Regions from separate parts of the Methylobacterium sp. OAE515 genome, predicted to be linked through region 3. Evidence: predicted binding sites of a transcription regulator. Region 3 holds the regulator's gene; each other region holds the start of a gene.
The links. The regulator PhoB, encoded in region 3, activates phosphate uptake and scavenging genes when phosphate is short. The targets are predictions, from matches to a motif close to TGTCATNNANCTGTCAT.
Positions count from the first base shown of each region.

Region 1 (10,449 bases), 1.0 Mb from region 3:
GCAAGAAGGGCGACACCGTCGTCGATACCGACGAGTACATCCGCGACGGCGCCACCATCGAGGCGATGGCCAAGCTGAAGCCCGCCTTCGCCAAGGAGGGAACGGTGACGGCCGCCAACGCGTCCGGCCTCAACGACGGCGCCGCCGCGCTCGTGCTGATGTCGGCCTCGGAGGCCGAGCGCCGTGGCCTGACCCCGCTCGCGCGGATCAAGTCCTGGGCGACCGCGGGCGTCGACCCGAAGGTGATGGGCACGGGCCCGATCCCGGCCTCGCGCAAGGCGCTGGACAAGGCGGGCTGGAAGCCGTCCGACCTCGACCTGATCGAGGCCAACGAGGCCTTCGCGGCGCAGGCGCTGGCCGTGAACAAGGACATGGGCTGGGATGACGCGAAGGTGAACGTCAATGGCGGCGCCATCGCCATCGGTCACCCGATCGGCGCCTCCGGGGCCCGCGTGCTCGTCACCCTGCTGCACGAGATGAAGCGGCGCGATGCCAAGAAGGGCCTCGCCACGCTCTGCATCGGCGGCGGCATGGGCGTCGCGATGTGTATCGAGCGGACCTGATTCGTCCGGAACGTCTGTCTCGACCAACAACATAGACTTAAGGCCGAAGTCAGAAAAAATCGCGTGCGGACGCCATCCGCACGCGGCATCACGTGATGCGAACAGGAGGAAACAATGACCCAAGGACGCGTCGCCCTCGTGACGGGCGGCACCCGCGGTATCGGCGCGGCTATATCCAAGCGGCTCAAGAACAAGGGCTACAAGGTTGCTGCCAATTACGGCGGCAACGACGAGGCGGCCAACGCTTTCAAGGCCGAGACCGGCATCCCGGTCTTCAAGTTCGACGTCGGTGATCTTGCCAGCTGCGAGGCCGGCATCAAGGCGATCGAGGCCGAGCTCGGCCCGGTGGACATCCTGGTCAACAACGCCGGCATCACCCGCGACGGTGCCTTCCACAAGATGACCTTCGAGAAGTGGCAGGCGGTCATCAAGACCAACCTCGACTCGATGTTCACCTGCACCCGTCCGCTGATTGAGGGCATGCGCAGCCGCAGCTTCGGCCGCATCATCATCATCTCGTCGATCAACGGCCAGAAGGGCCAGGCTGGGCAGACCAACTACTCGGCCGCCAAGGCCGGCGTGATCGGCTTCGCCAAGGCGCTGGCCCAGGAGAGTGCCGCCAAGGGCATCACCGTCAACGTGATCGCGCCGGGCTACATCGCCACCGAGATGGTGATGGCGGTGCCGGAGGACATCCGGAACAAGATCATCTCGACGATCCCGACCGGCCGCCTCGGCGAGGCTGACGAGATCGCCCACGCGGTCGAGTATCTTGCCAGCGACGAGGCCGGCTTCGTCAACGGCTCGACGCTGACGATCAACGGCGGACAGCACTTCGTCTGATTGCGACCGGGCGCGCCGGGTTCGGCCCGGCGCGTCCATAAACCTGCTCCGGTTCGACGCATCGTCTCTTCGGGTGGACCGAACCCACCGCACCCGCTCCGTTGCACGCACGGGGCGATGACGTCCTGCGGATGAGGGCCGATCCCGGTCGGCCGGGATGGCCCGCCCCGCGCTCAGCCGTGCACGTGTGAGGAAATCCCTTCCCGATTCACGTTATTCAGTGTCCCGGGAAAACGGGCATTGCGGGAAGGGATCGGCGCAATCGCGCACGTGCTGTGAAACACGAACAAATCGATGCACCTCGTATAGGTCCCGTTCTGTCGCGTCGCGGATGTTCGCGCGGACAGAAAAACGAGACCGCCGGCATCATGAACACCTAGTTGTACGGTAAATTCGACGTTCATCCTGTTGGCGAAGGTCGAGGCTGTTCTTCGCGCGAGGCTGCCGTTCGGCGCGGGTTTCCGACCGTCTTCAAGCTCGGCCTCGCGGTGGCCTGCGCGCTCGGCCTCGCCGCCTGCGTCACCCCCCAGGAACGGCACGCGATGGATCAAAACCGGTGCTACGCGTTCGGGTTCGAGCCCGAGACCGACGCTTTTGCCGAATGCATGATGGGGCTTCACCAGCAGCGCGCCGCAGCCCAGGCCAACAGCAACCTGTACTGGCAGGCTCAACTGGCCGAGCAGAACCGCCGCCGTGAGGCACGGCAGGATCTCTACAAGTTCGTGAGCCTTCAGCGCAGCGGCGACCCGCGCTTCCCTGTCTGCGGAGCCTCGTCCGACGGCGGCATGGATCGCCGGACCCTGACTTGGTACGGCCCGAACTGCCGCGCCCGCTGACTTGGTTCGAAGGAGGTCCCCATGTCCGACGTGACGACGCGCGGCCCGCGCGACCCGAGCACGACCATTTTCGTGACGACGGCCCTGTTCAGCATCGCGGTCGGGTTCGTCACCCAGGACATCGCGTGGTTCATGCTGGCCGTCGTCGCCAGCGCCACCCTGATGTGCGGCGGCTACGCCCTGGTCCGGCGGTGGCTGGGCTGGAAGCCGCTGGATGGCGACTACCTGTTCGACCTCGTCCGGGTGATCAGCCCGCCCTGAGACGACGCCAAACTCGGCCCGCGCGGATGATCCGCGGGGCCATCCCGGGCGGCGCGGGTCTGAACGCCGCGTCGCTTCTCAATCCCTTTCCGGCACAACGCCCCGCCGCCGAGGCTACCATGACGCTTGCTCTGATCATCGCCGGCGTCCTCATCGTGAATTTCGCGATGGCCGGTCTCTTCTCGCTCGTCGCCCTGTGGGCCGACTGAGCGGCGCCCCCCTACGGTGCTCCCACGCAATTGGCGTAAAACGTCGTGGTGGCCGGCCAGTCGGAGAACACGCCCATGACGCCGACCTGCCTGTGCAGCACGTCGAGGAGCCGCAGGATGTCGCCATCCCCGGTCACCACCGGCTTGATCGACTGGTAGTAATAGCCACCGCCGTCCTTCAGCGGGCCCGAGCGTTCCAGCGACCAGGCGATCAGGCCGAGCCCGGCCTTCTTCGCCTCCCGGGCATAGGTCGAGGGCTCGATCGCGCCCTCCGGCCCGGGCCGGACCAGCATCCACAGCGGCGGCGCCAGGATCCGGACGCCCTTGGCCGCAAGCTCCGACATGCCGGGGGTCCAAGTTGCCGGCTTCTCGGGGTCGAACCCTTTGACGGTCTCGTCGCGGTCGTCGAGGAAGATCGCCTGACGGCCGAAATCCGGATCCTTCTCCAGCCAATAGAGGATGTCGCGCAGCTGGAAGCTCTGGGGATAGACGTCGGAGGACGGGATGCCGGCCTCCCGATACTCATCGATCAACTGCTGGGCGTACATGTCCTGGGTATAGGTGCCCTCGAACGGCATCGTGACCTGCGGTGCCTTCAACTCGGGGGTGAACTTGCGGCCCATGCCCTTCACCAGCGCGAGGTACTCCTTGTGGGACATCAACGTCCCTTTGCTGGCGTAGAGATCGGTCCGCCAGCGGGGCGTCGCGTTCATGTAGGCGGACACCGTGGTGGCGTCCGGATCGGCCGCGTCCATCTTGCCGTTGAGCGACTTGAACTCGTCGAGCGTTAGATCGCTGGTGCAGCACTTGGCGGAGGCCTTGCGCCCGGTCGCGGGGTCCGCGGGCTGGAAGCCCTGCGTGCATTTCGCCGCGAGGTTCGGCCGGGCTAGGATGTCGGTGGTCGTGTGCAGGTCGCACTGGCTGTGGCGGCAGACGAGCTGGCGGTCCTTGGTGAAGGCGACGTCGCACTCAATGATGCCGGCGCCCATGCGGTCGGCGGCGAACAGGCCCTCGCGGGTATGCTCCGGGAACATCAAGGGTGCGCCTCGATGCGAGATCGAGAAGGTCCGAGGCGTGTAGGTGCGGTCGGTCCCGCAGGCGGCGAGCGTGTCCTTCAGCGGGCCGGGCTTCAACTGATCGACGAGGTAGAACGGCCGCGGTCCGAGCTGGGCGGCGTCTCCCGCCTGTGCCGGACCGCCCGCGAGGATCAACGCCAGCCCGGCTGCAATCGCACGCATCACCGCTCTCCCTATCCCTGCCCGCCGGTAGGACGCCCCAATGACAGGCACATGACCGCACGTCTCGCCGATTCGGGATCCGCGTGATAGCCGCGGCGCATGCGTGAAACCGCGTCATCCCTGTCCCGCCGCGCCACGTTCGGCCGCGACCCTCGCGGGCTTTGGCGCCATCCTGCTCTGGTCGCTGCTCGCGCTGTTCACCGCGGCCTCCGGCGCGGTGCCGCCGTTCCAGCTCGCCGCCATGACCTTCCTGGTCGGCGGCCTGTGCGGCGGCCTGCCCTGGATCGCCCGACCGGCGCGCGCCCGCGCGCTCCTCCAGCCCTGGCCGGTCTGGATGCTCGGGGTGGGCGGCCTGTTCGGCTATCACGCCCTTTACTTCAGCGCCTTGCGCCTCGCGCCGCCGGCTGAGGCCGGGCTGATCAACTATCTCTGGCCGCTGCTGATCGTCCTGTTCTCGGCCCGCCTGCCGGGATCAGGCGGCCTGCGGCCGGGCCACCTCGCCGGCGCCGCGCTGGGGCTTGCCGGCGTCGCGGCTCTCTTTGCAGGCCGCGGCGAACTCGGCTTCGCCACGGGGGCGCTGCCGGGCTACGCGGCGGCCCTGGCTGCCGCCTTCGTCTGGGCCGGCTATTCGGTACTCTCGGCCCGGGTCGGGGCCGTTCCGACCGATGCGGTCGTGGGCTTCTGCTTCGCGACCGCCGCGCTCAGCCTCGCATGCCATCGAGCCGTCGAGGCGACGGTCTGGCCGGTCGATGCGGTTCAGTGGAGTGCGGTGCTGCTGCTCGGCCTCGGGCCGGTCGGCGCCGCCTTCTACCTCTGGGATATCGGCTGCAAGCGCGGCGACGTCCGGCTTCTCGGCGTCGCGGCCTATGCGGCGCCGGTCCTCTCGACGCTGATCCTGGTGGCGGCCGGCCATGCCAAGCCCGGCCCTGCGCTGGCGCTCGCCTGCTTGCTTATCGTGGCCGGGGCGCTCGCGGCGGTGCGAGCGTCCCGGGCCGCGCCGAGAGGCTAGCATCCGTTGCCGAGAGGTCGCGTTGGCCAGGTGGCCTCAGGGCGGTTACCGGGGCCGATCACCGACCCCGGCTGAGCCACAGATTCAGCCGCGACCGACCTGCATGCGAGGAGGCGCGGTCATCGGGATCGCATGAGACCGATACATTGTCTGGTGGGCGGTGACGGGCTCGAACCGCCGACCCTCTCCGTGTAAAGGAGACGCTCTACCAACTGAGCTAACCGCCCGGACGGCGACCGTTACGGCATGGCGCCGGTTCGGTGCAAGGTCCGCATTCCGGATCCGCGTCAGGAATCCATCAGCCGCGCCGCCAGGGCTGGTGCCAGGCCGACGCTTTCGACCGGGTCCGGCCTGAACCAAGCCGAGTCGGATCTGCCAGCTGCGGCCAGAACCGCGCGGGTCCCCGCCTCGACCGAGCAGATTATCGGAACAGCGACCTGCGAAGCGATCCGCGTCGCCAGCCCCGCAAGGCCGGCACCGCCCAGGATGACCGTCTCGGATCCCGACGCTACGCAGGCGCGGCAGGCCTCGACCAGCATCGCCAGCGCCGCGTCCGGGTCGCTGGCGATGGCGCCGCCGCTCGGAGCCACGGTTCGGAGCGCTGCCAGGGCGTCGGACAGGCCGAGGGCCGCCACGAACTCCCGCAGCATCGGTTCCCAGGCTCCGCCGCCGGTGACGATGCCGAAACGGCCCCGCGCGGCGGCCTCGCGGCAGGCGGCCTCCGCCATGCCGACCACCGGCACCCGTGACAGCTCCCGCAACGCCAGCAATCCGGGATCGCCGAAGCAGGCCAGATAGACGGCGTCGCAGTCGGAACCGTGCTCTGCAAGGGCGTCGAGCGCGGCGTGACCTGCGATCGCCGCGGCGGCCCGGCTCGCGATGTAGCGGGCCCCGAACCGGCCGGTGACGGCGCGCAGCTCCGCCCGGCCGTCGAGCTGCGTGCGGACATGACCGGCGACGAGGTCGGTGACGTGCGCGCTGGTGTTGGGGTTGATCAGCAGGATGCGCATCCGACCTCCGCGCATGAAAAAGCCCCCGGCGCGCGAAGCTCCGGGGGCTTGTCTCATTCGACCCGATGGATCAGTGCGCCACGAAGGCGGCACCGTCCTCCTCGGTCCGGGCGGGCTTGGCCACCGGCAGCGGCTCTTCCCACTCGATCGCCTCGGGCTGGCGGACCAGCGCCTTTTCCAGCACCTGGTCCATCCGCGAGACCGGGATGATCTCCAGGCCGTTCTTCACGCTGTCGGGCACCTCGGCGATGTCCTTGGCGTTCTCCTCGGGGATCAACACCGTCTTGATGCCGCCGCGCAGCGCCGCGAGCAGCTTCTCCTTCAGGCCGCCGATCGGCAGAACCCGACCACGGAGCGTCACCTCGCCGGTCATCGCGACGTCGCGACGGACCGGGATCCCGGTCAGCGTCGAGATGATCGCGGTGGCCATGGCGATGCCGGCCGACGGACCGTCCTTCGGGGTCGCCCCCTCCGGAACGTGGACGTGGATGTCACGGCGCTCGAAGAGCGGCGGCTCGATGCCGAAGTCGATGGCCCGGGAGCGGACGTAGCTCGCCGCCGCCGAGATCGACTCCTTCATCACGTCCTTCAGGTTTCCGGTGACCGTCATCTTGCCCTTGCCGGGCATCATGACGCCTTCGATCGTCAGCAACTCGCCGCCGACCTCGGTCCAGGCCAGACCCGTGACCACACCGACCTGATCGTCCGCATCGATCTCGCCGTAGCGGAACTTCGGCGGGCCGAGGAAGACGGGGAGGTTCTCCGGCGTCACCGCGATCGACTTGGTCTTGGTGATCAGGATCTCCTTCACCGCCTTGCGGATCAGGTTGGACAGCTCGCGCTCCAGGTTGCGGACGCCGGCTTCCCGCGTGTAGCGGCGGACCAGCATCATCAGCCCGTCGTCGTCGATCGACCACTCGTGCGTCCCGAGGCCATGCTTCTTCAGGGCGTTCGGGATCAGGTGCTTGCGCGCGATCTCGACCTTCTCCTCCTCGGTGTACCCGGCGATCCGGATCACCTCCATCCGGTCCATGAGTGGGCCCGGGATGTTGAGGGTGTTGGCCGTGGTCACGAACATCACGTTCGAGAGGTCGTAATCCACCTCCAGGTAGTGGTCGTTGAAGGTGCTGTTCTGCTCAGGGTCGAGCACCTCGAGGAGCGCCGCCGACGGATCGCCGCGGAAATCCATGCCCATCTTGTCGATCTCGTCGAGCAGGATGAGCGGGTTCGAGGTCTTGGCCTTGCGCATCGACTGCACGATCTTGCCGGGCATCGAGCCGATATAGGTCCGACGGTGACCGCGGATCTCGGCCTCGTCACGCACGCCGCCGAGCGACATCCGGACGAACTCGCGACCCGTCGCCTTGGCGATGGACTTGCCGAGCGAGGTCTTGCCGACGCCGGGGGGGCCGACGAGGCACAGGATCGGGCCGGTGAGCTTGTTCGCCCGCTGCTGCACGGCGAGGTACTCGACGATCCGCTCCTTGACCTTGTCGAGGCCGAAATGGTCCTCGTCGAGCAGCGCCTGGGCACCGAGCAGGTCCTTCTTGATCTTCGAGCGCTTGCCCCACGGGATGCCGAGCATCCAGTCGAGGTAGTTGCGCACAACAGTCGCCTCGGCCGACATCGGCGACATCTGGCGCAGCTTCTTCAGCTCGGCCGTCGCCTTGTCACGGGCTTCCTTGGTGAACTTGGTCTTCTCGATCTTCTCCTCGAGCTCGGCCAGTTCGTCGCGGCCATCCTCGGAGTCGCCCAGCTCCTTCTGGATCGCCTTCATCTGCTCGTTCAGGTAGTACTCGCGCTGGGTCTTCTCCATCTGCCGCTTCACGCGGGTCCGGATGCGCTTCTCCACCTGGAGCACGGAGATCTCGCTCTCCATCAGCGACAGCACGCGCTCGAGGCGCTGCGCCACCGTGGGCGTCTCCAGGATGCCCTGCTTGTCGGAGATCTTGACGAGCAGGTGCGAGCCGATCGTGTCGGCGAGCTTGGACGGCTCGTCGATCTGGGTCACGGCGGAGACGACCTCGGGCGAGATCTTCTTGTTCAGCTTGACGTAATTCTCGAACTCCGAGAGCACGGAGCGCGCGAGCGCCTCGGCCTCGACGCGATCGCCGAGCTCGTCGTGCAGGGCTTCCGCGGTAGCCTCATAATACTCGTCCGAGCGGGTGAAGCCCGTGACCTTCGCCCGGCCGACGCCCTCGACCAGCACCTTCACGGTGCCGTCGGGCAGCTTCAGGAGCTGGAGCACGGAGGCGAGAGTGCCGATCTTGTAGATCGCATCGGTCGCCGGGTCGTCATCGCCCGCGTTGATCTGCGTGGCGAGCAGGATATGGCGATCTGTGCGGACCGCCTCCTCGAGGGCGCGGATCGACTTCTCGCGGCCCACGAACAGGGGGACGATCATGTGCGGGAAGACGACGATGTCGCGCAGGGGGAGGACGGCGTAGGAGCCCGTCGAACCCGGGACCACCGGCTGGCGCGATTTCGACTGTGACATGCTGACTTCCTCTCAGGACGCCCGGGTTCGGCGCCTCCATGCACGGAGCGCGCCTACAGCCAGGGGCCGACCGGGCCGCGAGGGTCGGATTTCGCTAACTTTGCGGCTGGCGACGCGGACCGAACCTCGAAGGAGCGTGCGGCCACCGCGCTGAGCCTGAGGTGGCTGCGGGGCGCAGCGTTTTCAAGATGTTCCCCGCAGCGCGCCCGGCCTGAGCCGGGCGCTTAATGCAACCCTACCAAGCGCTTAGGCGCTGACACTGGCGGGCGCGTCCTTGTTGCGGTCGCCGTGGATGTAGAGCGGGCGCGACTTGCCCTCGACCACCTCCGGACCGATCACAACCTGCTCCACGGACTCAAGGCCCGGCAGGTCGTACATCGTGTCGAGAAGGATCGTCTCCAGAATTGAACGCAGGCCGCGAGCACCGGTCTTCCGCTCGATCGCCTTGCGGGCGACGAGCGACAGAGCATCGTCCTGGAAGGTCAGGTCGACGTTCTCCATCTCGAACAGCCGCTGGTACTGCTTGACCAGGGCGTTCTTCGGCTCCTGCAGGATCTTCTTCAGCGCGGCCTCGTCGAGATCCTCCAGCGTCGCCAGGACCGGCAGACGCCCGACGAACTCGGGGATGAGGCCGAACTTCAGCAGGTCCTCCGGCTCGACCGAGCGGAAGATCTCGCCGGTGCGGCGGTCGTCCGGGGCCTGCACGGTCGCGCCGAAGCCGATCGAGGTGCCCTTGCCGCGCTGGGAGATGATCCGCTCCAGCCCCGCGAAGGCACCGCCGCAGATGAACAGGATATTGGTGGTGTCGACCTGCAGGAATTCCTGCTGCGGGTGCTTCCGGCCGCCCTGGGGCGGGACGGAGGCGACCGTGCCCTCCATGATCTTCAGGAGCGCCTGCTGCACGCCCTCGCCCGACACGTCGCGGGTGATCGACGGGTTGTCGGACTTACGCGAGATCTTGTCGATCTCGTCGATGTAGACGATGCCGCGCTGGGCCCGCTCGACGTTGTAGTCCGAGGCCTGGAGCAGCTTGAGGATGATGTTCTCGACGTCCTCACCGACATAGCCGGCCTCGGTGAGGGTCGTGGCGTCCGCCATGGTGAACGGCACGTCGAGGATCCGGGCTAGCGTCTGCGCGAGCAGGGTCTTGCCCGAGCCGGTCGGCCCGATCAGCATGATGTTGGACTTGGCCAGCTCGACGTCGTTGTGCTTCGTCGCGTGGGCGAGCCGCTTGTAGTGGTTGTGCACCGCGACCGAGAGGACCTTCTTGGCGAAGTCCTGGCCGATGACGTAGTCGTCGAGGACGCGGCGGATCTCCTTGGGGGTCGGCACGCCGTCGCGGCTCTTCACCAGCGAGGATTTCGACTCCTCGCGGATGATGTCCATGCACAGCTCGACGCACTCGTCGCAGATGAACACCGTCGGGCCGGCGATCAGCTTGCGGACCTCGTGCTGGCTCTTGCCGCAGAACGAGCAATACAGCGTGCTCTTCGAGTCGTTGCCGCCAGTCTTGCTCATATCGGTCTCCGATTCCTCGCATCCGCAGCCGGCTAGGGGCGGACGCGCATCGCATGAATGTAGGGGGCCCGTTTAAAGAAACAGTGTGCTGCGCGCGTTTGACCGAAGGGCCCAATCTCGGATGCAAACACGCTGCCGCGGCGGGATCAAGGCCGCGCCGCGGCGGTCAGGCGCCGCATGCCGCTCAGGCGGCAGCCGGCTCGGGACGCTTCTCGATCACCTCGTCGATAAGCCCGAACTCCTTGGCCGCGTCGGCGGTCATGAAGTTGTCGCGCTCCAAAGCCGTGTGGATCGTGTCGTAGTCGCGGCCCGTGTGCTTCACGTAGATCTCGTTCAGGCGCCGCTTCAGCGCCTCGATCTCGCGGGCGTGGATCAGGATGTCGGTCGCCTGACCCTGGAAGCCGCCCGATGGCTGGTGGACCATGATCCGGGCGTTCGGCAGGGCGAAGCGGTGGCCGGGCTCGC
Region 1 covers NZ_JBGMUV010000001.1:1,929,391-1,939,839, forward strand. The annotation lists gene ABIE45_RS09450 (acetyl-CoA C-acetyltransferase) at 1-563, shown strand, start outside; gene phbB (acetoacetyl-CoA reductase) at 678-1,406, shown strand; gene ABIE45_RS09460 (hypothetical protein) at 1,949-2,242, shown strand; gene ABIE45_RS09465 (hypothetical protein) at 2,264-2,503, shown strand; gene ABIE45_RS09470 (hypothetical protein) at 2,530-2,712, shown strand; gene ABIE45_RS09475 (glycerophosphodiester phosphodiesterase family protein) at 2,724-3,950, opposite strand; gene ABIE45_RS09480 (EamA family transporter) at 4,054-4,959, shown strand; tRNA gene ABIE45_RS09485 (tRNA-Val) at 5,111-5,186, opposite strand; gene ABIE45_RS09490 (aspartate/glutamate racemase family protein) at 5,247-5,969, opposite strand; gene lon (endopeptidase La) at 6,040-8,466, opposite strand; gene clpX (ATP-dependent Clp protease ATP-binding subunit ClpX) at 8,713-9,984, opposite strand; gene ABIE45_RS09505 (ATP-dependent Clp protease proteolytic subunit) at 10,169-10,449, opposite strand, start outside.
Region 1: the regulator PhoB is predicted to act here: its motif matches at 3,991-4,007, upstream of ABIE45_RS09475 (glycerophosphodiester phosphodiesterase family protein).

Region 2 (10,449 bases), 1.5 Mb from region 3:
GTGCCGAAGCTGTCGGAGACCCCCGGTGAAGTCCGCTGGCAGGGGCCGGCACTCGGCGCCCACACGGATTCCGTGCTCGCCGAACTCGGACTCGACGATGCGCGCATCGCCGCCCTGCGCGCGAAGGGAGCCGTGGCATGAGCGCCTTGTCGAGCGACGCCTTGATCGTCCAGGAGGTCGCCACCCGCGACGGCTTCCAGATCGAGCCCGTCTTCGTGGAGACGGCGGAGAAAATCCGGCTGATCGACGCCCTGGCGGAGGCCGGCTTCAGCCGGATCGAAGTCTCGTCCTTCGTGTCGCCGAAGGCGGTGCCGGCGCTCGCCGACGCGGCCGCGGTCTTCGCCGGGATCCGGCGGCGGCCCGGCACGGTCTACGTCGCCCTGGTGCCGAACCCGAAGGGCGCCGAGCGGGCGCTGGCCGCCAAGGTCGACGAGATCAACCTCGTGGCCTCGGTGAGCGAGACCCACAACCGCGCCAACATGGGCATGAGCCCGGCCGACTCGATCGCCGGATTCGCCCGGATCATGGATTCGGTCCGCGGCGCGCCGGTGAGCACCAACGCCACGGTGGCCACCGCCTTCGGCTGCCCGTTCGAGGGCGACCAGCCGGCCGACAAGGTCCTGGCCCAGGTCGAGCGCTACCTGTCACTCGGCATCGACGGCGTGACGCTCGCCGACACCACCGGCATGGCCAATCCCCGGCAGGTCGCGCGCCTCGTCGCGCGGGTCCTGCCGCTGGTCGGACCGGAGCGCCTGACGCTCCACTTCCACAACACCCGCGGCCTCGGCCTCGCCAACGTGCTGGCGGCCTACGATGCGGGCGCACGGCGGTTCGACGCGGCGCTCGGCGGCCTCGGCGGCTGCCCGTTCGCGCCGGGCGCGACCGGCAACATCTGCACCGAGGACCTCGTCAGCATGGCCCACGAGATGGGCGTGCCGACGGGCCTCGACCTCGCGGCGCTGATCGGCCTGTCGCGGGACCTGCCCCGCCTCGTCGGCCACGACGTGCCCGGGCAGGTCGCCAAGGCTGGACGGCCCTGCGACCTCCACCCGGCGCCCGCCAGGGCGGCTTGAGACTCTGTCAGCTCCTGCATCCTTGAGCCCGCGCGACATGATGGAGATCCCACGCGCGCCCTCATCCTGAGGTGCCGGAGCGTAGCGGAGGCCTCGAAGGAGGCCTCCAGGGATCGCAGAGCCGTCTGGAGGGCTCCTTCGAGGCAGCTTCGCCGCACCTCAGGATGAGGGCGCGGGCTGGAGAGGCCCAATCGAACAGGCTCTGAGTTCACGCGGACAAGCCGCCCGCCCGAAGGCGGCACCGCGCACCACACGCCCCAAAAACACACAACGGAGGAAACCATGACCGCAGCCCTGTCCGGGTCGCCGGCCGCCGCCGAGGCCGGCGCGGTGACCGAGAACGGCGTCGTCCGCAAGGTCGCGTGGCGGCTCATGCCGCTGATCATGATCTGCTACATGTTCGCGTTCTTCGACCGCATCAACATCAGCTTCGCCAAGTTCCAGCTCCAGAGCGACCTCGGCTTCAGCAACGTCGCCTACGGGCTCGGCGCGAGCATGTTCGTCGTCGGCTACGTGATCTTCGAGGTGCCCTCGAACCTGTTCCTCTACCGGGTCGGGGCGCGGCGCTGGATCGCCCGGATCATGATCTCCTGGGGCATCGCCACCGCGCTGATGATCTTCATCCGCAGCGAATGGCACTTCTACGCCCTGCGCTTCCTGATCGGCGCCATGGAGGCGGGCTTCGCGCCGGGCATCCTCTACTACCTGACCATCTGGTTCCCGGCCTCGCATCGCGGCCGGATCACGTCGTTCATGTTCGTCGCCTCGGCCTTCTCGGGCATCTTCGGCGCGCCGGTAGCGGGCCTGATCCTGGGCGGGCTCAACGGCGTCGGCGGCCTCGCCGGCTGGCAGTGGCTGTTCCTGGCCGGCGGCCTGCCCTGCCTCGTGCTCGGCCTGCTCGTGCTGACGCGCCTCGACGACCGGATCTCCGACGCGCGCTGGCTCACCGAGCCCGAGAAGGCGCTCCTGTCCGGCCGCATCGCCCACCACAACCGCGAGATCGGCGACCACTCGCTGCTCGGGGCGATCCGGCAGCCGGGCTTCCTGATGATCGGGCTGATCTACTTCCTCCTGCAGATCGGCTCCTACGGGCTGAATTTCTGGGGCCCGGACCTGATCAAGACCGCGAGCGGCGGGCAGGCGGCCTCGGTGGGCTTCCTCACGGCGATCCCCTACATCTGCGGGGCGATCAGCATGGTGGTGATCGGGCGCCTGTCCGACGCCTCGGGCGAGCGGCCGAAATTCGTCGCCGGGCTGGCCATCGCGGCGGCGCTCGGCTTCTTCGGCGCCGGCCTGTTCGACAAGCACATCGTGCCGCTGATGTGCGCCCTGGCCCTGCTCGGCGCCGGTATCGTCGCCTCGATCCCGACCTTCTGGACTCTGCCGGCCAAGCTCGTCACCGGCGTCGGCGCGGCGGGCGGGATCGCGCTGATCAACACGCTCGGCCAGTTCGGCGGCATCGTCAGCCCGGTGATGGTCGGCTGGGTCAAGGACCTCACCGGCTCGACGACCCCGGCCCTCTACGGCATCGGGGTGCTCTGCCTCGTCGCGGCCGGGCTCGCCCTCTTCGCCCTGCCGGCGAGCCTGCGCCGGAGCGACCGCTCGGCCTGACCCAGAACGCGTCGGGCGTCCCGGGCCGGTGGATCACGGGGCGCCCACGAGGGCTGCGTGCCGGTAGTCCCGCGGCGTCGTTCCGTGGCACTCCTTGAAGCGGCGGGCGAAGTGGGCCTGGCTGGCGAAGCCGCAGCCGTAGGCCAGCAGGCCGATCGACAGGTGGGCGCAGGCGGGGTCGGCCAGGCGCTGGGCCGCCGCCGCGAGCCGGCGCTCCCAGATGTAGTCGGCGATGTGCTGGCCGCGTTCGTGGAACAGCTCCTGAAGCCGGCGCAGCGACACGCCCATCGCGGCGGCGAGGTGGGGTGGGTCGAGCGCCGGATCGCCGAGATTCGACTCGACGAAGGCCTTGGCGCGCTGGACCGTGGCGTTGCCGTGGATGGAGCGTGGCACCTCCTGGGTCAGACGCTCGGCGAGGCCGGCCACGATCAGGTCGATCCCGATCGACGCCATCCGCGCCTTGCCGTCAGGGGGGAGCTGGTCGCCCACCCGGATCAGTTCCTGGACATAGGTGCTCGTCAGGGTCGTGGACGCGCGGTCGGCTCCGATCGTGAGGGCGGTGAACAGCCGGGACGGACCGAGCACGCGCTCCAGACGCTCGCGCGGCAGGTCGAGGATCAGGAAGGTGCCTGTCTCGATCGCGCTCACACCCGGGCGATGATCGAGCACGACGAACTCGCCGGCCAAGCCCATGGCCTCGCGTTCGTTCTGCTGGAGGGCATGGCGGCCGGATTGGGTGAAGACCGCGTAGAGGCGGTCGCCCCGGCCATTCCGCCGAACCGCCTCCGGCGTCACCTCGGTGCGCGTCGAGCTTTGGACGCTGCGCGTGATCAGGAGCGACCCGAACGCGGCGGCCTCGATCCGGCCGTGGAACCGTGCGGCGTCGAGGCTCCGGATCTCGTTCGGCACCATCTGGTCGCACATCACCTCCCGCCATCGGCGGAAGGCGTTCCTGGGATGGATCCCGTCTGTCGAGAAGAAGGTCTGCATCGCCCGTCGTCGCGTCGTGTGGGTGTGTCCGGATCCGTCCGCCGCCGCGGGCTCAGCTCGCGCCGCTCCGGCGCTGCCCGACCCGGCGCCGTGCACGCCTCAGGCGGGGCTCGGCTGGTGGGCTGCGTGCCGGTATTCGCGCGGGCTCAGGCTGTGCCGTTCCTTGAAGCGCCGGGCGAAGTGGGCCTGGCTGGCGAAACCGCAGCCGTAGGCCAGCAGGCCGATCGGCAGATGGGCACAGGCCAAATCGGTCAGCCGCTCGGCGGCGGCGGCCAGCCGGCGTTCCCAGATCCAGTCGGAGACGTGCCGGCCGCGCTCGTGGAACAGTTCCTGCAGCCGTCGCAGCGACACGCCAACCGCGGCCGCGAGCTGCGGCGGGTCGAGGGCGGGGTCGCCGAGATGCACCTCGACATAGGCCTTGGCGCGCTGGACCACGACCGAGCCCTGGACGGGCCGAGGGACCTCCTGGGCCATCCGCTCGGCGATGCTGGCCACGATCAGGCCCACGCCGATTCCGGTCATGCGCGCGACGGCCTCCGGACCGAGCTGGTCGCGGATGCGGATCAATTCGTGGAAGAAGGTCGTGGTGAGTATCGTGGAGGCGAGGTCCCCGCCGACCGTCAGGGCCGTGTAGAGCCGGGCCGGTCCCAGGAGCCTCTCCAGGCGCGCGCGCGGCAGCTCCAGGAACATGGATTGGCTGCCCGCGCCGGACGTCAGCACGGCCGGGCGGTGATCGAGCACGAACAGATCGCCCGTCCGTTGTGGGCAGGACCGGTCGTCCTGCGACGTGGTCGACACACCCGCGAGCTTGAAGACCACGACGAGCGTGTCGCCCTTGTCGAAGCGCCGGATGATCGCGGGCGTGATCTCGCTGCGCATCGGCCCTTGCGTGATGCGCGTCATCAGCAGCGGGCCGATCCCGGCGACGTCGAGCCGGCCCTCGAACGACCCGGGGTCGAGGCGCGTCTGCTTGAGGGGCACTCGGCGCTCGAGCAGGATCTCTTGCCAGCGCTGAAAATTGTTCCTCGGATGGAGCCCCACGGTCGAAAACAGTGGCTGCATCAATCGTTTACCTTGTCTGGCCCCCCGTTCGCGCGATCGGGCAAAAAACATCGCGCTCCCGGACAAGATGCTCCCGTTTCATATTGTATATTATCTGCATCCTCAAGAAATGGTGGTTTGAAAACTTGAGGTGATACGGAATTCAGACCCGGCGCGGCCTCACCCATCCGCCAGAACTCATGCGGTGCAGACGCTTACGATCTGACCTTCCAGAGAGCAGCCGATACGGCCCACAGTAGCGATGACGCAGATGAACAACCTGAACGAAACACACGCCTCCTTCATGCTGGAAAAGGTCGGCACCATCGTCGCCGCCTACGTGTCCCGCAATGCCGTCGGAATGGCCGACCTGCCCGGCCTCATCGACCAAGTCCATTCGGCGATCTCGGTCCTCCGGGGCGGCGGCTCGGGCGCAAACTCAGCCGGGCTGACGCCCGCGCAGGTCGAGGCCTCGATCCAGCGCGATGGCCTGATCAGCTTCATCGACGGCCGCTCGTACAAGACGATGAAGCGCCACCTGACGGCGAACGGCCTGACGCCCGAGCGCTACCGGGCCAAGTACGGCCTGCCGGCCGATTACCCGATGGTCGCCCCGGGCTACGCCGCCAGGCGGTCGGAGATTGCCCGGGCGATCCAGCTCGGACAGAAGGCCGGCTGAGCCATGGCGTCCGGCCTTTCGCAGGCTCCGGACCGGTCGCCGGAGCCGCGTCCGGACACGGCGCGGTCTCGGGACGCCCTGGAGCGCGTTGCCCGGACGCTCGGCGTCCCGGTCACGACCTTCTTCCCGGACGAGGACCGTCCGGACGCGGCGATCGCGCAGGCGGCCGACCTCGTCTCCGCCTTCGTGGCGATCGAGAACCCGGCCGCGCGCCGGACCTGCCTGGCCTTCGTGCGGGCGATGTCGAGTTCCTGAGGAGTCGGGGGGCACCTCAGGAGGCTGGGTCGGAGACTGTTCGTTCCGTTGCGCGGGGCGGCTGCGGTCACCGGCCCGGCCACGCGTCAGAACAGGTGGCGCAGGAGGAAGAACAAGAGCGCCGCGAGCGTGATCGCCGCCGGCAGGGTCAGGATCCAGGCCAACGCCATGTTGCGCACCGTGGACGTCTGGAGCCCGGAGCCGTTGGCGGCCATCGTGCCGGCCACGCCCGAGGACAGGATATGTGTGGTCGAGACCGGCAGGCCGTAGAGCTCGGCCAGCCCGATCGTGCCGGCGGCCACGATCTCGGCCGAGGCACCCTGGGCGTAGGTGAGATGGGTCTTGCCGATCTTCTCGCCCACCGTCACGACGATGCGCTTCCAGCCGACCATAGTGCCAAGCCCGAGGGCGAGGGCGACGCAGACCTTCACCCAGCCCGGGATGTAGCGGGTGCCGTCGTTGAGCAGGCTGGAATAGCGTTTCAGCGTCGCCTTGTCGGTCTCGGAGAGGTCGGCCCCGGTGCCCGGCAGCAGCCGCACCGCGTCGGCGGCGAGGTACATGTCGCTGCGCAGGTTCTGCGTCTGGGCGGCCGGCACGGTCCGGATCGCCCCGTAACTCTTCACGCTTGCGGCGATGTCGTTCGAGAGCGCCGCGAGCGCGGCATAGACCGGCGGCTGGTCGAGCGCCTTCGTCTTCAACGCCTCCGTCACCGTCCGGCGCGCCGCGGCGGCGTCCGGCGCCGGTGCGCCGGGGGCGCGGGCGGAGAAGACCTGGCTCGCCGCCGTCGAGCTCTGCACGAAGGTCGGGGTCGTGTCGTCCGCCATGGTGCGGTTCAGCGCGTAGGCGGTCGGGGCGGCGCCGATCAGGATCAGCATGATCAGGCCCATGCCCTTCTGCCCGTCATTGCCGCCGTGGAAGAAGGAGACCAGCGTGCAGGTCAGGATCAGCAGGCCGCGGATCCACAGGGGCGGGGGCGTATCGCCCTTCGGCGCCTCGTAGAGGTCCTTGCGGCGCACGGCGAACTTGAGCGCGAGCAGCAGCAGGGCCGCCAGCACGAAGCCGCAGACGGGCGAGAACAGCAGCGCCTTGAACACGTTGAGCGCCTGAGTCCAGTCGACCCCGGAGGTGCCGTCGCCGCCATTCATCAGCTGGTTGGCGAGGCCGACGCCGAGCACCGAGCCGATCAGCGCGTGGGACGAGGAGTTCGGCAGGCCGAAGGCCCAGGTCCCCAGATTCCAGATGATTGCGGCCAGCAGCAGCGCGAAGATCATCGCGTAGCCGGCATGGGAGCCGACATTCAGGATCAGCTCCACCGGCAGCAGGGTGACGATGGCGTAGGCCACAGCCCCGGAGGAGAGCATCACCCCGAGGAAGTTGAAGAAGCCCGACCAGATCACCGCCACGAGCGGCGGCAGCGAGTGCGTGTAGATCACCGTGGCGACCGCGTTGGCGGTGTCGTGGAAGCCGTTCACGAACTCGAAGCCGAGCGCGATCAGCAGCGCGAGCCCGAGCAGCGCGAAGGCGCCGTAGGCCAGCGGCGCCTCGCCGACCGCGTTCATGTCGGCGATCAGGCTCACGACGGCGTAGGAGAGCCCCGCCACCAGCACGAGCAGGAAGGCGACGAGGCCGCCCAGATGCATCCCGTGATCGAGGCGCGGGCCGCCCTCGGGCCTGCCTCGCGCGGCGCCCGACGGTATCACGGCGGAATCGGACATGCAGCCTCGCGCGAAATCATTTTTGGTGGTGAGCCGGGATTAAAATGCGCGCGTGACGGCCCGGTGACACAGCGCCCGTGACCGGTCGTCGAAGCCATATCCGATCGGCCAGGACCTTAGGATCAACGCGGGCGTCTCCGCCTAGCCTGTCTTCACCGCCGAAGATCCGATCGCCGATCGATGAACGACGCGCCCGGGCCGGGTGACCGGCCGCTCCGACGGTCGCCCCGCCGTCAGGCGGCTGTCACACGCCTGACGCGATCGGGCCGCTAGCGACCGGACCGCGCACGAGCGAACGAGAGATCCGCATGATTGACGCCACGGTGCCGGCCCTGTCGTTCGGCGCGCTCCTGGCCCTCATCCAGATCGGCAGCATCGCCATCGCGGGGCGACGCCTCGGGCAGGTGCACGGCCCGTCGCGGTTTCCGGCAGGCGCGCCCGTCTCGCTGATCCGCCCGCTTCACGGGCTGGAATCCTACAGCGAGGAGATGCTGATCCGGAGCTTCCGCCTCGATTATCCGGCCTACGAACTGATCTTCTGCGTGGCCGATCCGGGCGATCCGATCGTGCCGATGGTGGAGCGCCTGATCGCCGCCCACCCGCAGGTGCCCGCCCGCCTGATCCTCGGCGATGAGCGGATCAGCGAGAACCCGAAGCTGAACAACTGCCTGCGCGGCTGGCGCGCCGCCGCCCACGACTGGGTTGTCCTGGCCGATTCCAACGTGGCCATGCCGCCGGACTACCTGCAGCGCCTCCAGGCGGCGTGGCGCGCCGATACCGGCCTGGTCTGCTCCACCCCCGCCGGGGCGCGCCCGGGCAGCTTCATGGCCGAGGTGGAATGCGCCTTCCTCAACACCCTGCAGGCGCGCTGGCAATACGCCGCCGAGGCCTTTGGGCTGGGCTTCGCGCAGGGCAAGAGCATGCTCTGGCACAAGCCGTTCCTGGACCAGCGGGGCGGCCTTCAGGCGCTGGCCGCCGAAATCGCCGAGGACGCGGCCGCCACCAAGCTGGTGCGCGCGGCCGGCAAGCGCGTCCACCTCGTGGCGAGCCCGTTCGAGCAGCCGTTGGGCCCGCGCGGCTTCCGGGAGGTCTGGTCCCGGCAGCTCCGCTGGGCGCGCCTGCGCCGCGTGACCTTCCCGCTGTTCTTCGCGCCCGAGATCGGCAGCGGCGTCCTGCTGCCGGCGCTCCTCGTCGCCCTCTGGGCCGGCAGCCTCGCGGGCCTTGCCGGCGCTGCCGGCCTCGCCGCCCTGTGCTATGGCGCCGAGCACCGGCTCGCGCTCCGCGCGGGCTGGCACCGTTCGCCCCGCATGCTGGCGGCCTTCCTGGTGCGCGACGCCCTGATCCCGGCGATCTGGCTCGGCGCCTGGGTCCAGAGCGCCATCGTGTGGCGCGGCAACGCCATGGACGTGCGCCCGCGGCGGGCCGCCGAGGCGCGCAGCTACGCGCCGACGGCCTGACGGCGCCCGACAATCCGGAGGCCGAGACGTGTCGCGCCGCTACGCCCTGTACTGCCTGCCCGCCCCGAACTCACGCCTCGAAGCCTTCGGACGGGGCGTGCTCGGTTACGACAACGTCTCCGGGGCGCCGGTTCCCCATCCGGCGGGCCTGAACGAACTTGCGGCCATCACCACGGGGGCCCGGATTTACGGATTCCACGCCACCCTCAAGGCGCCCCTGCGCCTCGCGGCGGGTGCCACCGAGGCCGGGCTCATCGCCGCCGCCCGCGACCTCGCGGCCGCGCACCCGCCGGTGGCGGTCGGGCCTCTGGTGGTCGCCGCGCTCGGGGCGTTCCTCGCCCTGGTGCCGGAAGACCCGCCGCCGGCCCTGGGGCTGCTCGCCGCCGAGTGCGTTGCGGCGCTCGACCCGTTCCGCGCGCCGCTCACCGAGGCCGAGCGCGCGAATCGCCGCCCGGAGCGCCTCGACCCGCGCGGCCGGGCGCTGCTCGATCGCTGGGGCTACCCGTACGTGTTCGAGGCCTTCCGCTTCCACATGACCCTGACCGACGCCCTGCCGGAGGCCGAACGCGACGCCTGGCACCGGCGCCTGTCGGAGGCCTACGCCGCCTCCGGGCCCGAGCCCCTGGTGATCGACGCCCTCGGCCTCCTGACCCAGGACGGGGCCGGGCCGTTCCGGCTCCTGGCACGCCTGCCCTTCGGAGAACCCCGTGGCTGACCTTTCCCTCGGCCTCGAGCCGGCGGTCGACCCGAGCGCCCGGGTCGCGGATTGCCGCCTCGGCCGCTTCACCGAGATCGGCGCCCGCACCCGTCTCACCGAGACAAGCCTCGACGACTATTCCTACATCGGCCAGGACGGCGAGGTGATCTACACCACGATCGGCAAGTTCTGCTCGATCGCCGCCAGCGTCCGGATCAACCCCGGCAATCACCCTATGGAGCGCGCCTCCCAGGCGCATTTCACCTACCGGGCGCAATCCTACTGGCCCGAGGAGGCCGACGAGCCGGCTTTCTTCGACCGACGCAGGGCGAGCCCGGTGTCGATCGGCCACGATGTCTGGATCGGCCACGGCGTGGTGGTCCTGCCCGGCCGCACCATCGGCACCGGCGCGGTGGTCGGGGCCGGCGCGATCGTCACCCGGGACGTCGAACCCTACACGATCGTGGTCGGCAATCCCGCCCGTCCGGTCCGGCGCCGGTTCCCGGACGCCGTCGCCGCGCGCCTGGACAGCCTTGCCTGGTGGGACTGGGACCACGAGCGCCTGCGCCGCGCGCTCCCGGATTTCCGCAGGCTTCCGATCGAAGCGTTCCTCGACCGGTACGAAGCCGAGAGCGGCAATCGACAGTAGACGTTGTGCCGGCAAACAACATTGGATCGTATTCGTCATCCAATCGTCGTGGAACCGGCGTTTAGGTGCGGCCATTCCGCGGCGGATGGATGCATGCTGGTCATTGAGGATCTTACGCGCCAGTACGGCGGCCGGCGCGCCGTCGACGGTGTCTCGCTGCAGATCGAGCCCGGCAGCTTCGTCGGCGTGATCGGCCGGTCCGGTGCCGGCAAATCGACGCTGCTGCGGCTCATCAACCGGCTGACCGACCCGAGTTCCGGGCGCATCCTCCATGACGGGCGC
Region 2 covers NZ_JBGMUV010000001.1:1,442,819-1,453,267, forward strand. The annotation lists gene ABIE45_RS07105 (CaiB/BaiF CoA-transferase family protein) at 1-141, shown strand, start outside; gene ABIE45_RS07110 (hydroxymethylglutaryl-CoA lyase) at 138-1,073, shown strand; gene ABIE45_RS07115 (MFS transporter) at 1,356-2,684, shown strand; gene ABIE45_RS07120 (helix-turn-helix domain-containing protein) at 2,718-3,674, opposite strand; gene ABIE45_RS07125 (helix-turn-helix domain-containing protein) at 3,774-4,802, opposite strand; gene ABIE45_RS07130 (MucR family transcriptional regulator) at 4,987-5,394, shown strand; gene ABIE45_RS07135 (hypothetical protein) at 5,398-5,649, shown strand; gene ABIE45_RS07140 (inorganic phosphate transporter) at 5,736-7,364, opposite strand; gene ABIE45_RS07145 (ceramide glucosyltransferase) at 7,673-8,821, shown strand; gene ABIE45_RS07150 (DUF1045 domain-containing protein) at 8,850-9,536, shown strand; gene ABIE45_RS07155 (chloramphenicol acetyltransferase) at 9,529-10,167, shown strand; gene phnC (phosphonate ABC transporter ATP-binding protein) at 10,261-10,449, shown strand, end outside.
Region 2: the regulator PhoB is predicted to act here: its motif matches at 7,417-7,433, upstream of ABIE45_RS07140 (inorganic phosphate transporter).

Region 3 (10,449 bases):
GCACGCGCCGGCGGGGCTGTGGGACCGAGCGCCAGCGTGCCGAGGACGAGGGCGGCCACGATCCGTCGGGTCAGGCGCATGCGGTGCGTATCCCTGTCGCAACCCGTTATATCCGGCCGGGTACGACGGTGATCATAGTGAGGCCAGACCGTGCGGCCAAGGGCGGCCGCACAGGCCCGCGGCGGGCTCAGCCGTGCTGGGGCTCGGGACGGTCCTTCGGGGCCGCTTCGGCGCGATGCAGACGGCTGAGAAGAACGAGGAGGTGACCCGGCAGCGGCCCGTCCGGCGCTGGCCCGCCGAAGATCCGCTCGCGCGGCCTGGAAGGCGCGGACGTATCGTTGACGACCACGGGCCCGCGGGGGCCGGAACGCCTGGACTTGGTCACGCTGTACGCACCCTGCTCAATCGTGATTCACGGAAAAAGCCGGCAAAAACGTCGGTCCAGGCAGCGGGTTCCGCACGCCTTCGAAGATCCTATGGTTAACGCGTGAACACAGTGCCGCATTCCTGGGCGTTCGCCGTTCCGAATCGCGACGACACGTCTGGGCTCCCGATGCCCGTCGTCACCAAGTGCGGATGTCGCGCCGCTCGGTCGGCTCGGCCTCCGCCAAGCTGGTCATGTCGGCCGCCACAAGCAACGCCCAGAGTGTCGCCACACCGGTGGTGACCAGCGCGACGGCGACGCTGATGAGGAAAGGCGAGTTCATGGGCGTCGTGTCATCTGGCAAAACTGGCGCGCCGTGTCGCTAAAATCGGCGCGCCTGAGTTGAGGGTCCGGCCTTGGGAGAGCCGAAACTGTTTAAGCACACCGACCGGCTCCGGACACTGATTTAGGTACGCGAACTCACAAGTATTGCCGGCTGTGTCTGGCTGGCCACAAGAGGTCGTGGGTTCCGCGGCGAGCGGCGTTTCGGGCCGCCGTCGGATTTTTTCGCCTCCGCCTCTGGGATGTGGCGCGTCCCGGCGTTACAGCCCAGAACCATGCTCGAAGGCTTGCCGCCCCACCGCCCGTCCCACGTCCTGCGCCTGCTGACCGACGAACGTTCGGCCCGGGCCATGACCGATCTGCTGGGCGAGATGTTCGACCCGACCGAGACCGCGGTGGCGGCCTTCGAGGATGAGGACGGACGCACGTGGCGGCTCGAAGCCTACTTCGCCGACGAACCCGACGAGGATTACGTCCGCGCCCTGATCCGGCCAGTGATCGGCGATGCCGCCGACGCGGCCGAATTCCGCACGATCGCGCAGCAGGATTGGGTCCGCGCCTCGCTGGAAGGGCTGAAGCCCGTCCGCGCCGGGCGCTTCGTCGTCCACGGCTCGCACGATCGCGACACGGTGCGGGCGAACGACCTGCCCATCGAGATCGAGGCGGCCCTGGCCTTCGGCACGGGCCATCACGGGACGACGCTGGGCTGCCTCCGGGCTTTGGTCTCCGAGCTGAAGCGGCGCCGTCCGGCCCATGTCCTGGACGTCGGCACCGGCACCGGCATCCTCGCCTTCGCCGCCGCCAAGGCCTTGCGGCAGCCCGTGGTGGCGGGCGATCTCGATGCCGAGGCGGTGCGCACCGCGCGCGAGAACGCCCGAGCCAACGGCCTCGGCCCCTATCTCAAGCTGTACCAGGGGCCGGGGGTGCGCCATCAGCTTGCGGCCCGGCCGCGGCACTTCGACCTGGTCTTCGCCAACATCCTGGCGCGTCCCCTGCGGCTGCTTGCCCCGACCCTGGCGGGGGTGGTCGCCCCGGAAGGCGTCCTGGTCCTTTCGGGCCTGATCGAGCGCGACGTGTCCGGCGTGCTCTCGGCCTACCGGGCCCAGGGCTTCTCGCTGGTGCGTCGCGGCCTGATCGAGGGCTGGGTCGCCCTCGTCCTGATGCGGGGCGGTGCGGCCCGACGGCCGCGGCGCTGAACCGGAGACCGGTGGCCGCGTTTTCCTGGCATGAGCCAGACGTCGCTCCACCACCCGCCGGCGGATCCGATCACGGAAGGCGCCCGCGCGCGGGCCCAGGGCCGACCGAAGGACGCCTGCCCCTATCCGGCGCATTCGGCGGCGCGCACGGCCTGGCTTGAGGGCTATGACGGCGCGCCGGTCGATCGCGCGCCCGATCTGCCGGTCAGAAACGGCTGATCGGAACCGCGCCGCAGATCCTACTGCCGCGCCGTGCGCAATCGTCCAGCGGATGTCGGCCCCTGCGGTTGCGTATCCGGCTGAGGTGCCGGCTCGATCCCATCCGCTTGCGCCACAGGCGCGCCGAGCGCCGCCATCAGGACGCGCAGGCCTTCGATCCACTCCTCCAGTTCGGCGAGGGATTCGAAGCCGTCGCGGCGGACCACTGTGTCCGGCTCGATCGTCACGATGGCGTCGAAGCGGCCGTCCGCTCTGTCGCTGATCCGATAATAAACACGGCGGGGCATGCCTCAGGAATAAGCCAAATTCGGCTGCGTGATAAGATTGCTCGCGATTTTTAATCCCAAAATTAGGATGTGCCGCTTCGATTGCCGCGCAGTTGCGAGCCGGGTCCGGCGGGCGCTAGGCTCGCTCCATGACCGAATTCGACCCGACCGCACCGCGCCGGCGCTTCCAGACCTTCGATGATCCGAGCCATCGCAAGGGGCCCGAGCGCATCGAGGCCCTGCGCGCCGGCCTGCGGGAGACCGGGCTCGACGGCTTCGTCGTGCCGCGGGGCGACGAGCACCAGTCGGAATATGTCCCCGCCGATGCCGAGCGTCTCGCGTGGCTGACCGGCTTCACCGGCTCGGCCGGCACCGCCGTGATCCTGATGGAATCCGCCGCGCTGGTGGTGGACGGCCGCTACACTTTGCAGGCGCCCGAGCAGGTCGAAACCGGCCTGGTGACGGTCGTGCCTCTCGCCGAAACGACGGCCGAAGGCTGGATCGGCGCCAACCTCAAGCGCGATCAGGTGCTCGGCTACGATCCCTGGCTGCATACGCCGGATGGGCTCGCGCGGCTGGAGCGCGCGGTCACGAAAGCGGGCGGTACGGTGCGGGCCGTGCCGAACCTCGTCGACGTGGTCTGGGCCGGACGGCCGAAGCCGGCCGCCGGGCCGGTGGTCGTCCAGCCGGACGCGCTCGCGGGCGAGACGGCCGCCGACAAGCTCGCCCGGGTGCGCGCGGCCCTCGCGGAGGGCGGCTGCGATGCCCTCGTGATCTCCGACCCGCACAATCTCGCCTGGGCGTTCAACCTGCGCGGCTCCGATGTCGGGCATACGCCGCTCGCGATCGGCTACGCGATCCTGCCGCGCGCGGGCGCGGCGCGGCTGTTTCTGGTCTCGCCGAACGTCGATCCGGCCCTGCGCGCTGCGCTGGCCCCGATCGCCGGGATTCTGTCCCGATCGGACCTCGACGATGGGCTGGCCTCCCTGGCCGGTGTCCGCGTCCGGCTGGACGCCGCGACCGGGGCGGTCGCTCTCAAGGAGAAGATCGAGGCGGCCGGCGGCACCGCCGATGTCGGCAAGGACCCGATCACCGCCATGAAGGCGGTCAAGAACGCCGCCGAGGTGGCGGGCGCGCGCGCCGCCCATATCCGCGACGGGGCAAGCGTCGTGCGCTTCCTGGCCTGGCTCGACGGGGCGGCCGCGTCCGGCGGCGTGACCGAGATCGCCGCGGTCGAGGCGCTGGAGGATTTCCGCGCCGCCGGCGGCGACCTGCGCGATGTCTCGTTCCCGACGATCTCGGGCTCCGGCCCGAACGGGGCGATCGTCCATTATCGGGTCACCCGCGCCAGCGATCGGACGGTCCGGCCCGGCGAGCTGTTCCTGATCGATTCCGGCGCGCAATACCCGGACGGTACCACCGACATCACCCGTACGGTCGCGGTGGGCGAGCCGAGCGCCGAGATGCGCGACCGCTTCACCCGGGTGCTCAAGGGCCATGTCGCCATCGCGCGCGCGGTCTTCCCGACGGGCACGACCGGCGCGCAGATCGACGCCTTCGCCCGGGCGCCGCTCTGGCAGGCGGGGCTCGATTTCGATCACGGCACCGGCCACGGGGTCGGCGCCTTCCTGTCGGTGCATGAGGGTCCGCAGCGCATCGCCAAGACCGGCACGGTGCCGCTGGAGGCCGGCATGATCCTGTCGAACGAGCCCGGCTACTACGCGAGCGGCGCCTATGGCATCCGGATCGAGAACCTCGTGCTGGTGGAGCCCCGTCCGATGTCCGGAGGCGAGCGGCCGATGCTCGGCTTCGAGACCCTGACGCTTGCCCCCTACGACCGGCGGCTGATCGAGCCGGCTCTCCTCGACCCGGGAGAGCGCGCCTGGATCGACGCCTATCATGCGCGGGTCCGCGAGACCCTGGCGCCCTGCCTCGACGCCGAGGCGCGCGCCTGGCTGGAGCGCGCCACTGCGCCGCTCCCGGCCTGACGTCGCGGCCTGCCGCCACAAGCGCCGTCCGTGCTAAGCGGTTCGGACACGGAATAGCCCGCGCCGGGCCGGACATCGCCGCGCGTGAAACCGCGCCGGCCCTGCGCGCGAAGGGACAGCATGATCCGTCGCCTTGCCTTCCTGATCCTGGCTCTGACTGCAAGCCTCTCCGCCGCGGCGGCGCAGGGTCTGCAATCGAGCTTCCGCACGCCGCCCGACCTCGTGCGGTCGAGCCTGGTGGCCGAGCCTGTCGCGGTGGCGGGTGCGCAGCCGTTCACCCTCGCCGTGCGCATGGAGGTGAAGCCCGGCTGGCACGTCTACTGGCGCAATCCGGGCGATTCCGGCCTGCCGCCGGAGGTGACCTGGACCCTGCCGGCGGGGTTCAACGCCGGGGCGATCCGGTGGCCGGCGCCGGAGCGCATCCCGATCGCCACGCTGATGAACTACGGCTACGAGGGCGAGGTCACGCTCCTCGTGCCGGTGACCCCGCCGCCGAGCCTCGACCCGGCCGACCCGGTGCAGATCCGGGCGAAGCTCACCTATCTCGTCTGCGAGACCGAGTGCGTGCCGGGCTCCGCCGACCTTGCGCTGACGCTGCCGGTGGCCGAGCCCCGGCCCGATCCGGACAAGGCCGCGCTGTTCGCCCGCGCCCGGGCCGCCCTGCCCGTCCCGCCGCTCTGGCCGCTGCATCTCGCAAGTCAGGGCGACACGCTGCGACTCGATTTCGCAGCAACCGGCCTCAAGCCGGATGCTGTCCGGAACGCCGCATTCTTCCCCTATTCCGAGACGGCGATCGACAACGCCGCCGCGCAGGTGATGTCGGTCGATGAGACCGGCCTGCACCTCACCCTCGCCCGCAGCAGCCCGACCGAGCCGGCGCCCGCCGCGCTGCCGGGCGTCCTCACCCTCGAGGAGGTCACCGATGCTGGTCCCCGCCGGCTCGCCTTCGCGTATGGCGACGAGCCGGTCTTGCCGACGGCGGCTCCGGCCACGACGCTGGAAGCACCCGCGGCACGGGCGATCGCGCCCGATTTCGACGCGCTGACGCTCGCGACCGCGGCGGCCTTCGCGTTCCTCGGCGGCCTGATCCTCAACCTGATGCCCTGCGTCTTCCCGGTCCTGTCGATCAAGGTTCTCGGCCTGATCCGGCATGCCGGCGAGAGCCCGGGCCGGCTGCGTCTCCACGGCGTGGCCTACACCGCCGGCGTGCTGGCGAGCTTCCTGGGACTCGCGAATCTCCTGATCGCCCTGAAGGGCGGCGGGGCGGCCATCGGCTGGGGCTTTCAGCTGCAATCGCCGATCGTGGTGGCGGGGCTGGCCTATCTGTTGTTCGCGATGGGCCTCAGCCTGTCGGGCGTCGTCCATGTCGGCGGCCGGCTTGCCGGCCTTGGCGACGGCCTCGCCCGGCGCGCGGGCCTGAGCGGCTCATTCTTTACGGGCGTGCTCGCGACGCTCGTGGCCACGCCCTGCACGGCGCCGTTCATGGGCTCGGCAGTGGGCTTCGCACTGACCCAGAGCGCCGGCGTGGCGCTCGCGGTGTTCGCGAGCCTCGGCCTCGGCCTCGCCCTGCCCTTCCTCGCGCTGACCCTCTGGCCGCCGGCCCTGCGGGCGCTGCCGCGGCCCGGCGCCTGGATGGAGGTTCTCAAGCAGATCCTGGCCTTCCCGGTCTACGCAACGGTGGCGTGGCTGGTCTGGGTGCTGGCGCAGCAGGTCGATCCGCGCGGGCTGCTGGCGGCGCTGATCGGGCTGGTTCTGGTCGGCTTCGCCGCCTGGGCCTGGGAGCGCGGACGCGCCGCCGCGCCCCGCACCGGTCGGATCGCCCAGGCCGCCGCAATCCTGGCGATCGTCGCCGTCGCGGCCCTCGCCGTGACCCTCCCGCAGCAGCGCACGCTCCCGTCGGCGCAGGCCGCTGCCGACGGGATCGAGCCGTTCACGCAGGCGCGCCTCGATTCGCTGGTAAGCGCCCGCCGCCCGGTCTTCATCGATATGACGGCGGCGTGGTGCATCGCCTGCGCGGTGAACGAGGCGACCTCGCTCAACACCAAAGCCGTGCGGGCGGCGATGGCCGAGCGCGGCGTGACCTACATGAAGGGCGACTGGACCAACCAGAATCCCGAGATCACCCGCCTGCTGGAGAAGTACGGGCGCAGCGGCGTGCCGCTCTACCTGCTTTATGCCGGGACCGGGGAGCCCCAGGTGCTGCCGCAGATCCTGACCGAGGGAACGGTTCTGGCGGCGCTGGACGCGGTCCCGACCGCGTCCGGCCGGAGCGCGGCGCTGGCCCGCTGAGCCTTTCCGGGGTCCGAGCCCCTAGGGCATCGATGCGCTCGGTCGCAGTCTTCGCGAGCGGAGTGAAGCAATCCAGCAGCGCCACGCCAACCGGCCGCGCGCCGCCCCGGGACACGTCGCTGAACGCGTGACGACGGCGCGCCGGACCGAAGTTCCTTTCGGACAGCCCGTGCGGCCGCCTCACGCCTCCAGCGAGAAGGTCTCGTCGAAGGCGTAGCCCGAGCCGCGGACCGTGCGGATCGGATCGGCCTGGCGCGGGCCGTTCAGCGCCTTGCGCAGGCGCCCGACATGCACGTCCACCGTGCGCTCGTCGATGTAGACGTCGTGGCCCCAGACCCCGTCGAGGAGCTGCTCGCGGGAGAAGACCCGGCCCGGGGCCAGCATCAGGAATTCCAGCAGCCGGAACTCGGTCGGGCCGAGATGCAGCTCCTCGCCGCCGCGGCGGACGCGGTGGCCGGTGCGGTCGAGTTCGAGATCGCCGGCGGCCAGCCGGTCCGAGCTGTGGGCAGGCTTGGCCCGGCGCAGCAGCGCGCGGATCCGGGCCAGCAGCTCCGGCACGGAGAACGGCTTGACGATGTAGTCGTCGGCGCCTGTGCCTAGACCGCGAATCCGGTCGCCCTCCTCGCCGCGGGCGGTGAGCATGATCACCGGCAGCCGCTCGGTCTCCCGGCGCGCCCGGATCCGGCGGCAGAGCTCGATCCCCGAGAGGCCGGGCAGCATCCAGTCGAGCAGGACGAGATCGGGAATCCGCTCGGCCAGGAGCAGCTCCGCATCGTCGCCGCGGGCCGCCGCGTCGACGAGGAAGCCCTCGGCCTCAAGGTTGTAGCGCAGCAGCGTGGTCAGCGCCTCCTCGTCCTCGACGATCAGGACTTGCATGCTCACGTTCGAAGACCCGTTCCCGAGGCGGCGCCACACAGCCTGCCGACACCCCGACGCGCATCGGAGCGGACGTGCAGGCGGAGGGTGCGGGAGGCGCCGCTCAGCCTCAACCCGCACCCTCCGATTCTCCGACCGCGCCCCACAGGAGAGCGCGCAGGCCGGCGCGTGAAATCAGGCCGGCCCGCCTACGGAGCCTGCACCCCGTCCACGGTCGCGTAGTTCGACGCGTCGTTTTTCGGCCGGTCGCCCGCCAGCGTCTCGCCGGTGGCGAGGTAGTGGATCGTCTCGGCGATGTTGGTGGTGTGGTCGCCGATCCGCTCGACGTTCTTGGCGCAGAACAGCAGATGCGTGCAGAACGAGATGTTGCGCGGATCCTCCATCATGTAGGTCAGGAGTTCGCGGAACAGGGAATTGTAAAGGGCGTCGATCTCGCCGTCGCGCTCCCAGACATCGTGGGCCGCCTGGACGTCGCGGCTCGCATAGGCGTCGAGCACGTCCTTGAGCTGACCCTCGGCGAGGTCGCTCATGTGGCGGACGCCGAGCACGATCTTCTGGGCCGGCGCCTGGTCGGAGATCGCCACCACCCGCTTGGCGACGTTCTTCGCGAGATCGCCGATCCGCTCGAGATCGCCGGAGACGCGGATCGCCGAGATGGTCTCGCGCAGGTCGATGGCCAGGGGCTGGCGCCGGGCGATCAGCAGGACCGCGCGCTCTTCGATGTCCCGCTGCAGCGCGTCGAGGCGCTTGTCGGCGAGGATCACCGCCTGGGCGAGCGTGTCGTCCCGGCGCACGAGGGCGTCGGTCGCCTCAGCGGTCATCTTCTCGGCCACGCCGCCCATCTCCGAGATCGAGCGACGCAGGTTCTCCAGGTCGGTGTCGTAGGAGGTGACGATATGGCCGGGCATGGCGGATCCTTCGATGGGGTCCCGGGGACGGCCCTCCGGGAGGCTTGCGGGATCCGCCGGCGCGCTGGAGACGCGATGCGGCGGTCCCGGGACCGGAGCGGCCCGGCAGACTAGCCGAACCGGCCGGTGATGTAGTCCTGCGTGCGGCGTTCCGTCGGGTTCATGAACATCCGGTTGGTCGGACCGAACTCGACGAGCTGTCCCAGATACATGAAGGCGGTGAACTGCGAGATGCGCGCCGCCTGCTGCATGTTGTGGGTGACGATCACGATGGTGAACTCGTCGCGCAGCTGCTCGATCAGCTCCTCGATGCGGCCCGTGGAGATCGGGTCGAGGGCCGAGGTCGGCTCGTCGAACAGGATCACCTCCGGCTTCTGCGCCACCGTCCGGGCGATGCACAGGCGCTGCTGCTGGCCGCCCGACAGGCCGGTCCCCGCCTGACGGAGCTTATCCTTCACCTCGTCCCAGAGGGCGGCCTTGCGCAGAGATTCCTCGATCCGGCCGTCGAGCTCGGATTTCGGCAGCTTCTCGTAGAGGCGCAGGCCGAAGGCCACGTTGTCGTAGATCGACATCGGGAACGGCGTCGGCTTCTGGAACACCATGCCGATGCGCGAGCGCAGCTCGTTCAGGTCGACCGAGGGGCTGAGGATGTTCTCGCCGTCGAGCAGGATCTCGCCCTCGGCGCGCTGCTCCGGATAGAGGCTGTAGATCCGGTTGAAGCAGCGCAGCAGGGTGGACTTGCCGCAGCCGGAGGGGCCGATCAGCGCCGTGACCTGCCGGTCATGGAAGTCGAGGTTGACGTCCTTCAGGCCGTGGAAGCTGCCGTAGTAGAAGTTCAGGTCCTTCACGGCGATCCGCACGGGTCCGCCCTCGTCGGCGCGGTTGCGGTTCAGCTCGACCGTGGGGATCGCGGAGGCGGCGTTCATCGTCGTGTCCTCGAAAGGGGTCTCAGCGCGAAGTCTGCGGCTTGATCACGAGGCGCGCGATGATCGACAGCACCAGGATGGTCGCGGTGATCAGGAGCGCGCCCGCCCAGGCGAGCCCCTGCCAGTTCGGATAGGGCGACAGAGCGAACTGGTAGATCATCACCGGCAGGTTCGCGACGCCGCCCATCAGGTTGGCGGAGAACCAGGAATTGTTGTTGAGCGCCGTGAACAGCAGCGGCGCGGTCTCGCCGGCGATGCGCGCCAGCGCCAGGATGATGCCGGTGACGATGCCGGCCGAGGCCGCGCGCCATGTCACGCTGGTGATCACCGTCGAGGGCGGCGCCCCGAGGGCCGCGCCGGCCTCCCGCAGGGTGCCGGGGACGAGGCGCAGCATGTCCTCGGTGGTGCGCACGATCACCGGCACGGCGATGATCGCGAGCGCCACGCCGCCGGCCCAGCCCGAGTAGGTCCCCATCGGCCGCACCATCAGCGTGTAGACGAACAGCCCGATCAGGATCGACGGCGCCGAGAGCAGGATGTCGTTGAGGAACCGGATCAGCGCCGCGAGCTTCGAGCCGCGCCCGTACTCGGCGAGGTAGGTCCCCGCCATGACGCCGATCGGCGTCGCGATCAGGATGCCGATCCCGGTCAGGACGAGGCTGCCGAGGATCGCGTTGGCGATGCCGCCGCCCTCTGAGCCCGGACCCGGGGTCGGGTTGGTGAACAGGGTCGGCGTGAATCCGCGCACGCCCTGGACGATCAGCATCACCAGGATCGAGCCCAGGACCAGGGCGCCCACCAGGGTCGCGCCGGTACAGGCGATCCGCAGGGCCCGGTCGGCGACGCGGCGGCCGCGGCGGACACGACCGGAACGGCGCCCGGTGGTCATGGTGATCGTGTTGGAAGCGTCCATCGCGCGGGCTCCTCAGGCGGACTGGACGCGGCGCGTCAGCAGCCGGGCGATGATGAGCACCACGAAGGTGATCACGAACAGGATGCAGCCCAGGGCCATCAGCGCGTTCAGCTGGAGGCCGTCCGCCTCGTTGAACTCGTTGGCGATGCGCGACGCGATGGT
Region 3 covers NZ_JBGMUV010000001.1:2,974,501-2,984,949, reverse strand. The annotation lists gene modA (molybdate ABC transporter substrate-binding protein) at 1-80, opposite strand, end outside; gene ABIE45_RS14635 (hypothetical protein) at 564-707, opposite strand; gene ABIE45_RS14630 (50S ribosomal protein L11 methyltransferase) at 982-1,902, shown strand; gene rmf (ribosome modulation factor) at 1,933-2,121, shown strand; gene ABIE45_RS14620 (hypothetical protein) at 2,142-2,348, opposite strand; gene ABIE45_RS14615 (aminopeptidase P family protein) at 2,537-4,375, shown strand; gene ABIE45_RS14610 (protein-disulfide reductase DsbD domain-containing protein) at 4,496-6,664, shown strand; gene phoB (phosphate regulon transcriptional regulator PhoB) at 6,845-7,540, opposite strand; gene phoU (phosphate signaling complex protein PhoU) at 7,729-8,448, opposite strand; gene pstB (phosphate ABC transporter ATP-binding protein PstB) at 8,559-9,374, opposite strand; gene pstA (phosphate ABC transporter permease PstA) at 9,397-10,287, opposite strand; gene pstC (phosphate ABC transporter permease subunit PstC) at 10,300-10,449, opposite strand, start outside.